DNA from 2 places in the Staphylococcus sp. M0911 genome. Region 2 is predicted to be linked to the other one. Evidence: riboswitches for the same ligand, from Rfam matches in the RefSeq annotation. Region 2 holds a riboswitch; the other holds the start of a gene.
What was found. A riboswitch is a leader RNA that binds a small molecule or an ion and turns the genes downstream of it on or off. The one in region 2 is predicted to bind S-adenosylmethionine.
Positions count from the first base shown of each region.

Region 1: linked by a shared signal. The riboswitch ahead of metK (methionine adenosyltransferase) and the one ahead of ssp1_RS02885 (Na+/H+ antiporter NhaC family protein) in region 2 are both predicted to bind S-adenosylmethionine.

Region 1 is NZ_CP022881.1:1,019,353-1,027,018, reverse strand. It holds gene crcB (fluoride efflux transporter CrcB) at 1-35, shown strand, start outside; gene ssp1_RS05155 (fluoride efflux transporter FluC) at 35-391, shown strand; gene ssp1_RS05150 (aldo/keto reductase) at 450-1,286, opposite strand; gene ssp1_RS05145 (NERD domain-containing protein) at 1,438-2,346, opposite strand; gene metK (methionine adenosyltransferase) at 2,466-3,665, opposite strand; SAM riboswitch class I at 3,774-3,889, opposite strand; gene pckA (phosphoenolpyruvate carboxykinase (ATP)) at 4,043-5,635, shown strand; gene ssp1_RS05130 (alpha/beta hydrolase family protein) at 5,668-6,417, opposite strand; gene ytkD (RNA deprotection pyrophosphohydrolase) at 6,428-6,901, opposite strand; gene yidD (membrane protein insertion efficiency factor YidD) at 6,962-7,201, shown strand; gene menC (o-succinylbenzoate synthase) at 7,185-7,666, opposite strand, start outside.
Region 2 is NZ_CP022881.1:623,960-631,625, forward strand. It holds gene hutU (urocanate hydratase) at 1-632, shown strand, start outside; gene hutI (imidazolonepropionase) at 632-1,867, shown strand; gene ssp1_RS02870 (amidohydrolase) at 2,020-3,141, shown strand; gene ssp1_RS02875 (SDR family oxidoreductase) at 3,232-4,113, shown strand; gene ssp1_RS02880 (hypothetical protein) at 4,361-4,933, shown strand; SAM riboswitch class I at 4,987-5,084, shown strand; gene ssp1_RS02885 (Na+/H+ antiporter NhaC family protein) at 5,164-6,459, shown strand; gene ssp1_RS02890 (SRPBCC family protein) at 6,659-7,171, shown strand; gene ssp1_RS02895 (MurR/RpiR family transcriptional regulator) at 7,259-7,666, opposite strand, start outside.

The DNA of each region.
Region 1 (7,666 bases), 400 kb from region 2:
GTTTATTAGGCAAGAAATTAGGTGAGCAGATATGATAATGACAATGGTATTAGTTATGCTGGGCGGCGGTATTGGTGCGATGAGTCGTGCGTTGATATCAAATTACTTCAATCACTTTAATACCAGATTACCTGTTGGTACTTTGATAGTTAATATTGTTGGATGTATGTTAATTGGTGCCATATCAGGCTTATCACTTCACATCAAATGGATGAATCCATTCTTCATCACAGGTATTTTAGGCGGGTTAACAACATTTTCAACCTTATCTAATGAACTTGTAGGCATGGTATCTCCTCAATTTAAGCCTATACCTTTTATTATTTATACGCTCTTGCAATTTGTTGGTGCCTTTGCAAGTTGCTATTTTGCATATCATTTATTTCAATAACTAATGATATTCATTAAAACCACGTCCCCTGTTCGATTGAGGACGTGGTTTTGTCATATTATTTCCCATTAAATTCTGAAGGGTCTGGCCCAATTCTTTTATTTTGATTTAGGTCATCTAATTTTTTCATTTGGTCATCATTTAATTCAAAATCTAATATATTTAGATTTTCGTCAATACGGTGAGGTGTTACTGATTTAGGAATTGTGACTACTTGATGTTGATAGTTCCATCTAATAATCACTTGTGCTGGCGTTTGCCCAACTTCTTGTGCTACTTGATTAACTACTTCATCATCTAATATTTGCGCGTTCATTAATGGTGACCAAGATTCCATCACAATATTTTGAACATCTAAATATTGTCTCAACTCTTTTTGAGTTAAGTATGGATGGAACTCAACTTGGTTAATTACAGGCTTAATAGATACTTGAGCTAGTAACGCTTCAAAATGATCTACATTAAAGTTACTCACTCCAATATTTTTAACACGCTCTTGTTTATATAAATCTTCCATACCTTGCCATGTATCTATCATTAGGGCTTCATTCGTACCCGGCCAATGCATTAAATACAAATCTAGATAATCTAAATCTAACCTTTTCAAACTATTTTCGTAGGCTTGTTCAACATTTTCTCTACCATAATCTTCTAACCATAATTTTGAGGTAATAAATAAATCCTCACGTTTTAAGCCTGCAGATTCAAGCCCTTCTTTAATACCTTGTCCTACCTTTTCTTCATTACCATATACCTTTGCTGTATCGATACTTCTATATCCATTTTCAATTGCGTATTTAACAGCTTTTGTACAATCATCATTATTTTCAACTCTAAATGTACCTAGACCAACTTTCGGCATCGTATGACCATTATAAAATTTAATATTATCCATACATTCCCACTCCTTAAATACAATTTCAATATTCTATACCCTATGAAAGTAGATAAAACTCAGATTAAACATAAGTCATATAAATTTCAATATCTGTGCTCAAAACTAAAAAAGCTAGTAGAGATAAAATCCCTACTAGCTTCGTTGATATTTAATTAAATGATTCGATTTGTTCCATGATTTGTTGTAAATCATCGACATTATATTGAATACGTCCATGGAATACAAATTTGTTAAAGAATTCATCTAGTTGTTCAGGTCCAACTAATACTTTGACATTACTATTTTGAGCATAATTAGAAATAGTAACATCTCCTTCATTTTTAGGGTTAAAGTAAAGAATAGATGTTGGTGTATACTTAGTATTTAATTTACTTTGTAAGTCACCAGCTACATTCTGTATTTGTTGAATCTCATCTGAATAGTTTATAAATGATAATGATTTTTCGTCACTATTTTGATCAAGTACTAATGTTTGAGGCGTTCCTTTATCTAATTCCAACGTATTAAATACTTGTTCCATTGTTGGTAGCTCAGAAAATTGAGCGCCACTAATACCATTATATACATGACCTTTTAATAATTGAGAATCAATAATATATAATCCAGTACGTGTAAGAACGAGATGACTAATTCTTTCAATCTTATTTAATTCATTTGTCGGTAAGAAAATATTAGCCATGATATGCATATCTTCAGGACGAATACGTTTTTCATTGACTAAACGCTCACGAATACCAATTAATCGCATATCAGTTACATATTCACTATGGTTTTTAGAAAATAGCTTTAATGCATCAATTTCTCTTTCTTTACTATTTACTGTAGCTTCATAATCTTCTTTTTGTTTCGTAACTGTCTTTTTATTCTCAATACGTTCTTTTTCCAAAGCTTCTTCATGAGATGCCTTTATACTTTGTTCTTTTTGTTGGTATTCTTCTTCTGTTTGTTGCTTAATCTTTTTCTTACTATTTAATGCAATTAAAAATAGTACAAAAAAGATAATTGCAATAACTACTGCAACAATTAACCCTATACCAATAGGTGAAGATAAACTCATCACATCAACGCTCCTTTTATATGATCAATACAATTAATTATAAAACATAATCAAGACATTTTCGACATCTTGTCGCAATTTATCTTATTATATTTCAAACATCTCACATGCTATTTTGTTTAAGCCTTGTTAATCGTATCTTTTAAAACGTTGACTTTATCCAATTTTTCCCATGGTAATAATACGTCAGTACGTCCAAAATGACCGTATGCAGCAGTTTGTTTATAAATAGGTTGTTTTAAATCTAACATTTTAATGATACCAGCTGGTCTTAAATCAAAGTTTGCTCTAACTGCTTCTACTAATTCAGACTCAGACACTTTACCTGTCCCGAACGTATCAATAGCTATAGATACTGGTTCAGCTACACCAATAGCATAAGCAAGTTGTACTTCACATTGTTCAGCTAATTCTGCAGCAACAATATTCTTCGCTACATATCTTGCAGCATAAGCGGCAGAACGGTCTACTTTAGTTGGATCCTTACCACTGAAGCAACCACCACCATGGCGTGCATAACCTCCGTACGTATCTACAATAATCTTACGTCCTGTTAATCCAGCATCCCCTTGTGGTCCACCGATTACAAAACGTCCTGTAGGATTAATATAGAATTTCGTCTTATCATCCATTAATGATTCTGGAACAGTTGGATAAATGACATGTTTTTTAATATCGTTTTGAATTTCTTCTAACGATTTATCTTCAGCGTGTTGTGTTGATACAACAATAGTATCAATGCGTTTAGGTTTATCATTTTCATCATATTCTACAGTGACTTGAACCTTACCATCTGGACGTAAATAATCTATAATGTCATCTTTACGTACATCTGATAGACGTTTCGCTAATTGATGAGATAAGAAAATAGGTAACGGCATATAAGTATCTGTTTCGTTTGTAGCATAGCCAAACATTAATCCTTGGTCACCTGCACCAGTTGCTTCAATTTCTTCTTCAGAAATATCATCACGGTATTCTAATGCTGTATCAACACCTTGAGCGATATCTGGTGATTGTTCATCAATTGCAGTTAAAACCGCCATTGTTTGTGAATCATAACCATATTTGGCACGTGTATAACCAATATCTTTAATTGTCTCTCTTACTACTTTTGGAATGTCAACATATGTCGTTGTTGAAATTTCACCTGAAATTAATGCCATTCCGGTTGTCACTGTTGTCTCACAAGCGACACGTGCATTAGGGTCGTCTTTAAGAATTTCGTCTAAGATTGCATCAGATACCTGATCAGCAATTTTATCTGGATGTCCTTCAGTTACTGATTCTGAAGTAAATAATCGTTTATTGTTAGTCATGTTTTGCTCCTTTTAAAATATATTACGATAATTCTCTTTTATATGAGCTAAATAAAAGAGCCTTCTACTACTACCTAGATAGAGTGAAGGCTCTTATACGTCCATTCGCTCTTATCGTTCAGACATTATGTGTCTGCAAACGGTTTGGCACCTTTCTTTTTATATGTAAAAAGAGGTTGCTGGGTTTCATTGGGTCCATGTCCCTCCACCACTCAGGATAAGAGAATCCGTTAAAATTAATACTACCTAATAAGAGAATTAATGTCAATTTATGATTTAAGTTATTTTAGTAATAATTTACGGTGGATTAATTAAATTGATATGTTATACTATTGAAATGTAAAGGCTTACATTATAACTATCTGGAGGGATTAAGTATGTCGATTGATACATACTCTGAAACGTCAAAAATTAAACAATTATTAGAAAAACCATCAACGAAGTTTCAACTATCAACAACTCAACTTTACAATAAGATCTTAGATAATAATGAAGGTGAACTTACTGAATTAGGCGCTATTAACGCAAGCACTGGTAAATATACTGGTCGCTCACCAAAAGATAAGTTTATCGTTACTGAACCTTCATATAGAGATAATGTAGATTGGGGAGACGTCAATCAACCTATCGATGAAGAAACATTCTTAAAACTTTATAATAAAGTATTAGATTACTTAGGTAAAAAAGATGAACTATATGTGTTTAACGGCTACGCAGGTAGTGATAAAGATTCACGTTTAAAATTAACTGTCATTAACGAATTAGCATGGCATAATTTATTTGCACATAATATGTTCATTCGTCCTGAATCTAAAGAAGAAGCAAAATCAATCAAACCTAACTTTACGATTGTATCAGCACCACATTTTAAAGCTGATCCTGAAGTTGATGGTACGAAAACTGAAACGTTTGTCATTGTATCATTTAAGCATAAGGTTATTTTAATCGGTGGCACAGAATACGCTGGTGAAATGAAAAAAGGTATCTTCTCAGTAATGAACTACTTATTACCTATGCAAGATATTATGAGTATGCATTGCTCTGCTAACGTAGGAGAAAAAGGCGATGTCGCATTATTCTTTGGGTTATCAGGTACAGGTAAAACAACGTTATCAGCTGATCCTGAAAGAAAATTAATCGGTGACGATGAACATGGTTGGAATAAAAATGGTGTGTTCAACATTGAAGGTGGTTGCTACGCAAAAGCGATCAATCTTTCAAAAGAAAAAGAACCACAAATTTATGATGCTATTGAATACGGCACTATCCTAGAAAACACAGTCGTTAAAGAAGATGGTACTGTTGATTTCGATGATAATAAATTCACTGAAAATACAAGAGCGGCATACCCTATTCATCATATTGATAATATTGTATTACCTTCAAAAGCAGCACATCCTAATACGATTATCTTTTTAACTGCAGATGCATTTGGTGTGATTCCTCCAATTTCAAAATTAACTAAAGATCAAGCAATGTATCATTTCTTAAGTGGATTCACGTCTAAATTAGCAGGTACTGAACGTGGTGTAACTGAACCAGAACCATCATTCTCTACTTGTTTCGGCGCACCATTCTTACCACTACATCCAACTGTTTATGCAGACCTATTAGGTGAATTAATTGATAAACATGATGTTGATGTGTATTTAGTTAACACTGGATGGACTGGCGGAAAATATGGTGTTGGTAGAAGAATTAGTTTACACTATACGCGTCAAATGGTTAACCAAGCAATCTCAGGTAAATTAAAAGATGCAGAGTTTACAAAAGACTCAACATTTGGTTTAAATATTCCAGTTGAAATCGAAGATGTACCAAAAACTATTTTAAATCCTATTAATGCTTGGAGCGACGCTGAAAAATATAAAGCACAAGCAAATGATCTTATCCAACGATTCGAAGATAACTTCAAAAAATTCGGCCCTGAAGTGGAACATATTTCTGACAAAGGTGCTTTCAATAAATAAAAGTAAAGCGCGGCAGACTTAAATCTGCTGCGCTATTTTTTGTTTGTTTCTATTTGAGTCATCCATTTATGTATATACGTTAAAGTTTCTTGCAAAGCAAATGGTCGAGGTACATGTCCTTCTTCCATTTGATAACATGTATCATAAGGTGCACCAATATCTTTCAATTGTCGTTCTAGATAATAAGCTTGATGAATACCTACCTGTTTATCTTTACCACCATGTACAATTAAAATCGGTGGACTTTGCGGTGTAATATATTGTATCGCTTCTCTAACTTCATATGCTTCATGATCTTTTTTAGGATGTCCTACCATTCTTCTCAGCATCCCTCTTAAATCCACACGCTCTTCATACATTAAATGTATATCAGAAACACCACCCCAAATGATATAACTATCAACTGGTAAATCTTGAAATGTTAGCAAGCCTTGCAACCCACCACGAGAAAATCCAATCATATGTATAAACGCGTTGGGATATTTTGAATGTAATATGCGTATAAGTTCAGTGACATCATTTAAATCTCCTCGATAAAACTCATCTTTACCTTCACTACCATTATTACCTCTATAATAAGGGCCTACAACAAGTGTGTGCTCATTGGAAAATTGCATTAAACGAGCTGCTCGTACCCGACCAACTTGTCCTTTTCCGCCTCTTAAATAAACCACGATTCGATTAACTTTACTATATGGTGTCATCATTAGTGCTTTCACTTTTAGATGATCAACATCATAAGTGATTTCATCAAACTGGTGCGTAGCTATTTCAATCGGCATTCTTTTCATTTTAATAAAGTCCAAGTGAAGTCACCCTTTCAAAACAGTGTAAAATGGCGTCATCTTGTAGCAAAAAACTACGTTCACTATATGGTATGTCTTTAATAGAAGTAAAAAGACAAGGGCCATCTGTTTCTAAATAGTCAGTTCGATTGGCTAAAGATGAAACTTGAATAAAATAAACATCTTTGACGAGCCTAGTGGCATCGTTAGTTTTCACAGTATATTGAGCAATATACTGCATTTCTTCTACATATGCGCCGGTTTCTTCATATAATTCTCGTTGGATAGCATCAATACTTGATTCTCCATGTTCTCTTTTGCCGCCAGGAAATTCAATACCTCTATTTTTATGTCGAGTAAATAATAACTTCCCTTGGTATACTGGTATTGCAAGAACGTGATTACCTGTTGGATTATCTGTATTCGCTTTATATGTTAACTGCACTTCTCTTTGGTCTTTATCTAAAAACTTCAAGTACATCACATTCCTTTATAATATGTTAAAATAACTGTATTCAAAATTCTGGTTGGAGGCTTTTTTATGAAAAAAATATTTCTAGCCTTGATACATTTTTATCAACGCTATATATCTCCATTAACACCACCTACTTGTCGCTTTTATCCTACATGTTCAGAATATACGCGTGAAGCGATTCAATATCATGGTGCTTTCAAAGGATTATATTTAGGCATTCGACGCATACTCAAATGCCATCCACTACATAAAGGTGGCTATGACCCAGTACCGCTTGCTAAAAATAAGTCTAAACATCACCATTAATACATTCTAATTTACTTCTATCAACTACTGGGGGGATGAATGCAATCATTCCCTCTTTTAAAATACCTTCATTTTCCACAAAATCATTTTCAAAATAATAGCCTGCTGGCGTCACATCTCCAGGATAATCACCATATTGAGATAACATCGCAGTAAAATATCGACTCAATCCATATTCGTACATACCACCTACAACAATATTAATACCCCTATTTTTTAGATAATCAATGGTTTCGATAACACGGTCAATGCCACCTAATCTAAACGGCTTGAGTACGACCGTATCAATTGGATAATGCGAAACAATAAACTGAATATCATCAATTGATGTAGCTTTTTCATCAATAGCAATAGGTAATTGAGGTTCATCATCAAACTGTTTTAAGGTATTAATATTAGCAAATGGTTCTTCTATATATAATATGTTCTGCTTAGTATTTTTATTTATTTCTTGGTATTGATTGA
Region 2 (7,666 bases):
CATTATTCTGTGAAGGAAAAGGTCCATTCCGCTTTGCAGCGTTAAGTGGTGATCCAAAAGATATTGAACGTGCAGATGAAGAAATGAGAAAGTTATTCCCAGATAATGAAAAATTAATTCGTTGGTTAGATCTTGCAGAAGAAAAAATTTCTTACCAAGGTTTACCATCAAGAATTGCATGGCTAGGCTATGAAGAACGTGCCAAAATGGGTCTAGCACTTAATAAATTAGTGCGTGATGGTGAAATTTCTGCACCGATTGTTATCGGACGAGATCATTTAGATTCTGGTTCAGTAGCAAGTCCGAACCGTGAAACAGAAGGTATGCGTGACGGAAGTGATGCAGTAGGTGACTGGGCTGTACTTAATGCATTAATTAATACAGCAGCAGGTGGCTCTTGGATTTCATTCCACCATGGCGGTGGCGTAGGTATGGGTTATTCATTACATGCTGGTATGGTTGTTGTTGCAGATGGTTCAGAACGTGCAGATCGTCGATTAGGACGTGTATTAACTACAGATCCGGGTATGGGAGTAGTAAGACACGTTGATGCTGGTTATGACATCGCCATTCAAACGGCAAAAGATAAAGGCATCAAAATTCCAATGATTGATGAAGCAGGTGATAAATAATGAACGATTTAATTATTCAAAACATTAAAGAGCTTATTTTACCAAAATCAACTGATCGTCCTTTAAAAGGTGCAGAACTTGATCAACTAGATGTGATTGAAAATGGTACGGTCGTTGTGAACGATGGCAAAATTGTATATTCAGGATCACATACTGATAAATATGATGCTGAACAAGTGATTGATGCAACAGGTAAAGTTGTGTCACCATCATTGATTGATGCACACACGCACTTAGTTTTCGGTGGCTCAAGAGAACATGAAATGTCATTGAAACGTCAAGGTAAATCTTATTTAGAAATATTAGAATCAGGTGGCGGTATTTTATCAACAGTTAAAGCCACACGTGACATAAGTGAAGAAGATTTATTCAAAAAAGCTGAACACGATTTACTAACAATGATTCAACATGGTGTTTTAGGTGTTGAAAGTAAAAGTGGTTATGGTCTAGATAAAGAAAATGAATTGAAACAATTAAGAGTATCTAATCGTTTAGCAGAGAAATACGGTTTAGATATGAGACACACCTTCCTAGGACCACATGCGGTTCCAGAAGAAGCGGAGTCTAATGAGGCGTTCTTAAATGAGATGATTGAACTTTTACCAGAAGTTAAAGAATATGCAGACTTTGCAGATATCTTCTGTGAAACAGGTGTATTCTCAGTTGAAGAATCTAGACATTATATGCAAAAAGCGAAAGAGGCAGGATTTAAAGTTAAAATTCATGCTGATGAAATTGATCCACTTGGTGGTCTAGAGTTAGCTATTGATGAAAATGCAATTTCTGCTGATCATCTTGTTGCTTCAAGTGCAGAAGGTAAAGCTAAATTAAAAAATAGTGACACAGTAGCCGTATTATTACCAGCAACGACATTCTATTTAGATAAAAACGATTATGCAGATGCAAGAGGCATGTTAGATAATGATGGGGCTATCGCTATTGCAACTGACTACAATCCTGGTAGTAGCGTAACTAATAACTTACAATTGGCAATGGCAATAGCCGCATTAAAATTAAAACTTTCACCAAATGAAGTTTGGAATGCTGTAACAGTTAATGCAGCAAAAGCAATTGATTTAGACGCAGGTACAATCAATGAAGGTGACAAAGCTAACATTGTTATTTGGAATGCGCCGAACCATGAATATATTCCTTATCACTTTGGTATCAACCATGCTCAAAAAGTGATTAAAGATGGTAGAGTCATTGTGGATAATGAATTTTCATTAGACTAGGACAAAGTGTTCATTGATATGACCGTGCCGACGTTGTCGGTACGGTTTTTTGTTTATAATAAAAGGAGAAAAAATATATTTTTAGAAAAGTTTGACAATTATGTTAGTATATATAGAAAAATAGTTTTAGGTTGAAAGGGATGGAGATATCAATGACTGGTTATACAGATTACGTGAATTGGCGACGTACATTTCACCAATTCCCTGAAATATCAGAGGAAGAATATGAAACTACGCAACGACTTAAACGTATATTAGAAGCACATGATATAAAAATTTTAGATTTACCGTTAGATACAGGATTAATTGCAGAAATTGGACAAGGGGACCAAATGATTGCGATTAGAACTGATATAGACGCACTACCTATCAATGAGCAAGTTGAACATGAATTTACATCAACCAATCAAGGTGTCATGCATGCGTGTGGTCATGATATTCATATGGCAAGTATATTAGGGGTTGCAACACAATTGAAAGCCCAAGAGAGTGAATTAAATGGTCGAGTGAGAATCATATTCCAAGCGGCTGAAGAGCTAGGTCATGGAGCTAAAAAGGTAGTAGATACAAGGGCATTAGATGGTGTGAAAGCAGTATTAGGATTCCATAATTATCCAACGATGGACATTGGTGACTTTGCTATAAAGAAAGGGCCTATTACGTCTGCTGTAGATCGCTTCGAATTTGAGATTAAAGGAAAAGGGGCACATGCTGCTAAACCAGAACAGGGTAATGACCCAACCGTTGCTTTAGGTCAACTGATTAATAGTTTACAAACGATTGTAAGTAGAAATTTATCTGCTTTTGATAATGCAGTTGTTACTATTGGTGAAATTTCATGTGGAAATACATGGAATGTCATTGCCGATCAAGCCTATGTACAAGGGACTGTCCGTTCATTTAAACCAGAACATAGAGCATATATCGAACAACGAATGAATGATATTGCTGATGGTTTAGCACGAACATTTAATATACAGGTAGATTGCCGATATACACGACTTCCTGGAACAGTAATTAATGATGATGAATTAACTGATATGGCGATAGAAGTAGCAAAAGATATCGGTTATCATGTCTCAATGATGGATTTACCATTAACGATTGGTGAAGACTTTTCAGGTTATACAGAAACGTATCCTGGTGTATTTGCATTCATAGGATCTAATAGTGAGTATGACTTACATCATCCTTTATATGATCCAGATGAGCGTATTTTAGAAAAAGTGCCAACTTATTTTGTGACACTGGCGAAACGTCTTCTGAATCAATAGTCACTATACATTGTATAAAGATAATATGATTAACATCTGGATAACCTTGGGTATATGACAACATATACAAATTGAGGAGATGAATTTAAAATGTCAGCACAAGATCCTAGAAATAAATTCAAATCAACAGACTATGAAAAACAAGAGCAGCCACTTCCAGGCTTGCAAAGTCAATTAACACCTGAACCCGATTGTGGTGAGACATCATACGTCGGACACGGGCGATTAAAAGGATATAAAATGTTAGTCACAGGTGGCGATTCTGCCATTGGACGCGCAGCAGCTATTGCTTATGCTAAAGAAGGCGCAGATGTTGCGATTAATTATCTTCCAAGTGAAGACAAAGACGCACAAGACGTTAAACAAGTGATTGAAGAAGCGGGACAAAAAGCAGTGCTAATACCTGGTGATATACGTGATGAACAATTTAACTATGACATGGTCGAAGAAGCACATCAACAGCTTGGTGGACTTGATAATGTAACATTAGTCGCTGGACATCAACAATACCATGATGATATTCGAGGATTTGATACTCAATCATTTAAAGAGACATTTGAAACCAATGTATATCCAATATTTTGGACAGTACAAAAAGCATTAGAGTATTTACAACCTGGGGCATCAATTACTACAACGTCATCTGTTCAAGGATATAATCCAAGCCCTATCTTACACGACTATGCCGCTTCAAAAGCTGCCATTATCTCATTGACGAAAAGTTTATCAGAAGAGCTTGGCGCAAAAGGTATTCGTGTCAATTGTGTGGCACCAGGACCATTTTGGTCACCTTTACAAATTACTGGTGGACAACCACAACGTAATATTCCGAAATTCGGTAAAAATACACCACTTGGCCGTGCAGGTCAACCTGTTGAACTATCAGGAACATATGTACTTTTAGCATCTGAAGAATCAAGTTATACAACCGGACAAGTCTTCGGTGTGACAGGCGGCATTCAAATTAACTAATGAATAGCAGTTGGTCGATAAAGTGTTAATACTTTATCGACCATTTTTTTGTGACAAATTATATGATAACTATATCCAATTTTATTATGAATTTGGAATAAAAATATGTTTAATGTAAAATAAAAATATAAAATTATTAACCTTTTTAAAGAATGGAATTTAATTAAAGAATACAGATATATCTAAGGGATAGGTAATTTATACGACAAATTGCAATAGAAATCTTATATCTAAAGGAGATAATAACATGGTGAAAGATACGTTTATAAGGATTGCTCCGTTCATAATAGGTATAATCGCTATAGTTGTATTTTCATTATTTACTACGAATCAATGGTTTTTAATCATTTTATTACTTTTATTTGCTTTAACCAATGCATTAAAAAATCTGTATTTTGTTAATAAAAATATTAAAAATCATATCATATGGATTAATAAAACAATCGACCGGTTATTAGGTATTATTATCGGTTGTTTATGGATTGTATTTTTTATGATGATATTATTTCAACAAAATTATACATGGATTACTTTCTTAATTGTATTGGTAACTATGACGTTTGTTTTTTATATAGAAACTAAATTACAAATTGAAGATGATACGCAAAGGAAAAACCATCGAGATTATAAAGTCATCTCTAAACAACGTGAACAACAATTAAAAATACTGATAATTAGTATGACAATCATTTCTATTATTTTAATGATGGTATCACTTTATTTAAAATGGTGGGTCGCCTTTGGTATAGCTATTGCAATATTATTCGTAGTTGCTGTTGCATTAATTATTTATGAAAAATATTTTACGACGAAGTTATAATTTATGATTGACGTCGTAGGAATTATCTTGTAACGTAAACGTTAAATATGAATCACTTATCAAGAGAAGTGGAGGGACTGGCCCTGTGAAGCTTCGGCAACATTGAATCATGTGCCAATTCCAGTAACCTATCTAGGTTTGAAGATAAGGGGATAATCGTTGTAGATGGACCTCTTTTCTTTATTATAAAGTAAAGAGGTATTTTTTTATTTAAGGAAGTAGGTCTAATAATGAAAGAAACAAAAAAGGGTAATGCTTGGGCGTTATTTCCGTTATTATTATTTATGTTGTTATTTTTAGGTGTAGGTATCATATCAGGTGATTTCACGACAATGCCTTTAAATGTTGCGATAACGATTACGGTAATCGTTGCTTTGTTGATGAATCGCAAAGAAAAATTTGCTACTAAAGTTGAAGTGTTTACTAAAGGTGCAGGTCATTCAAATATTATTTTAATGATGCTTATCTTTATTTTAGCAGGCGCTTTTTCAACGACGACAGAGAAAATGGGTGGCGTGACTTCAACTGTAAATTTAGGGTTGTCACTTATTCCTGAAAACTTAATTATAGTCGGTTTATTTATCATTTGTATGTTTGTTTCCATTTCAATGGGAACATCAGTAGGTACAGTAGCAGCAATTGCACCGGTAGGATTTGGATTTGCACAAGCTACAGATGTATCTGCAGCTTTAGCTATGGCTACAGTTGTTGGTGGCGCTATGTTTGGAGATAATCTTTCTATGATTTCTGATACTACGATAGCGGCTGTACGTACACAACATACGAAGATGAAAGATAAATTTAAAGTAAACTTTAGAATTGTTTTGCCAGGTGCGATATTAACCATAGTTGTACTATTTTTCCTAACAAATGGAATTTCCATGGATCATTCTAAAAGTTATGATTTCCAATTAGTTAAAGTCATTCCGTATTTATTGGTGTTGATACTAGCGCTAGTTGGTGTCAATGTGATTATCGTCCTTATTGGTGGGACAGTTTTATCTGGAGTCATTGGCCTTATTGATGGCTCATTTGGTTGGAAAGGATTACTAAGTGCTGTATCTAAAGGAATTATAGGTATGGAAGATATTGCTATGATTGCCTTATTAATTGGTGGTTTAGTAGGACTTATTCAACATAATGGCGGTATAGATTGGTTGTTAAATGTAGTCAGAGGTCGCGTGAAATCTAAACGAGGAGCTGAAATAGGCATTGCCAGTTTAGTAAGTGTGGCAGATATTGCAACAGCTAATAATACTATTTCAATCATTATGTCAGGACCATTAGCTAAAAATATTGCAGATGAATATGATGTTGATCCACGTAAATCAGCTAGTATTTTAGATATATTTGGTGGGTGTTTCCAAGGCTTATTACCATATAGTCCTCAAGTGATTTCAGCTGCAGGAGTAGCGGGCATCTCACCATTCTTACTCGTTCCTTATAGTATTTATCCTATCATGCTTGGTGTATGCGGATTGATTGCTATTTTAATTGGTTATCCAAAATTAAAAAACAAAGCATAAAACGATTATAAACTGAGACGATTTAGTCTCGGTTTTTTAATTGATAAATAGAACAATACAGAGAAAATGTTTCAAGTCAGTGTTTTAATGGTAAACTAGACTAAATGTGTAGAAGCGCAATCTTTTTTAATGTATAAATGTTTGGAAGTTTGAACAAATACGTTAAAATAGTATTAAGAGTGAAAGTAGGTGACTGAAAGTGGCAAAGTATAATGTGGAAAATGAATATGTAGAAATTGATATTGAACGTTTATTAAAATATTCACCAGAAACAATTTATGAAGCTTGGACGAAAGAAGATATTCTCAAACAATGGTTTATGACGTCGAAACGTACGAATAAATCATTTGAAGCTGATGTCCAAGAAGGTGGTAAGTATCGTATCGTTGATAGTAGAAATGGTAAACAAAATATTATCGAAGGTACATACGAAGAATTAGTCATGGATGAATTTATTAAAATGACAATAGGTATGCCAGGCTTAAGTAACGAGGAGGATATTATAGAAGTAGAATTCTTCGAACGTGAATCAGGTGGCACCCAAATGTTCTTCTATTATCAATCATATATGGAACGTGAAAGAAGATTAACCAATCTTGAATACAAACAGAAAAAGAAAGAATACCATGATTCAACTGCGCATGGATTTGAACTTATGTTTGACAAAATGAATGCAGTATTAGAAGAAATTGAAGAACAGAAAAATAATTAATTTGAATTAATCAATAGTAATATATAAGCCAGTAAATGAATTTAAGAAAGTTCATTTACTGGCTTTTTATCTTTATAGACAAAATGATTATTTGAGTTCACCTTTTTCTTTCCGTTCATTATATTTTCTGAGCAGTGTTTCAAAGAAAATATGATAACTAATAAAACTTGAATAATCAGTGCCATCATTTAAATAGAATGTATTACTAGATACATACACATTATAATTTGCTTGTTGGGCTAACGTATTATCTTTCATCGTTGTGACTGAGATAAAATATTTTTGTCTCAATTGCAATAGCTGTGTTACTTCTTTTAATTGATAAGTTTCACCAGATAGCGAAATGATAAAGAAAAGGTCTTGCGGTACGGTTTTGTTTAAGACCATTTTTAATTCGTGTTCATCATAAAGAATAATGATGTTTTTATGCATTGTTAATAATATTCTTTGTGCTTCTTCAGCCACATTGATTTGAGCTCTACCCGTTCCATATAA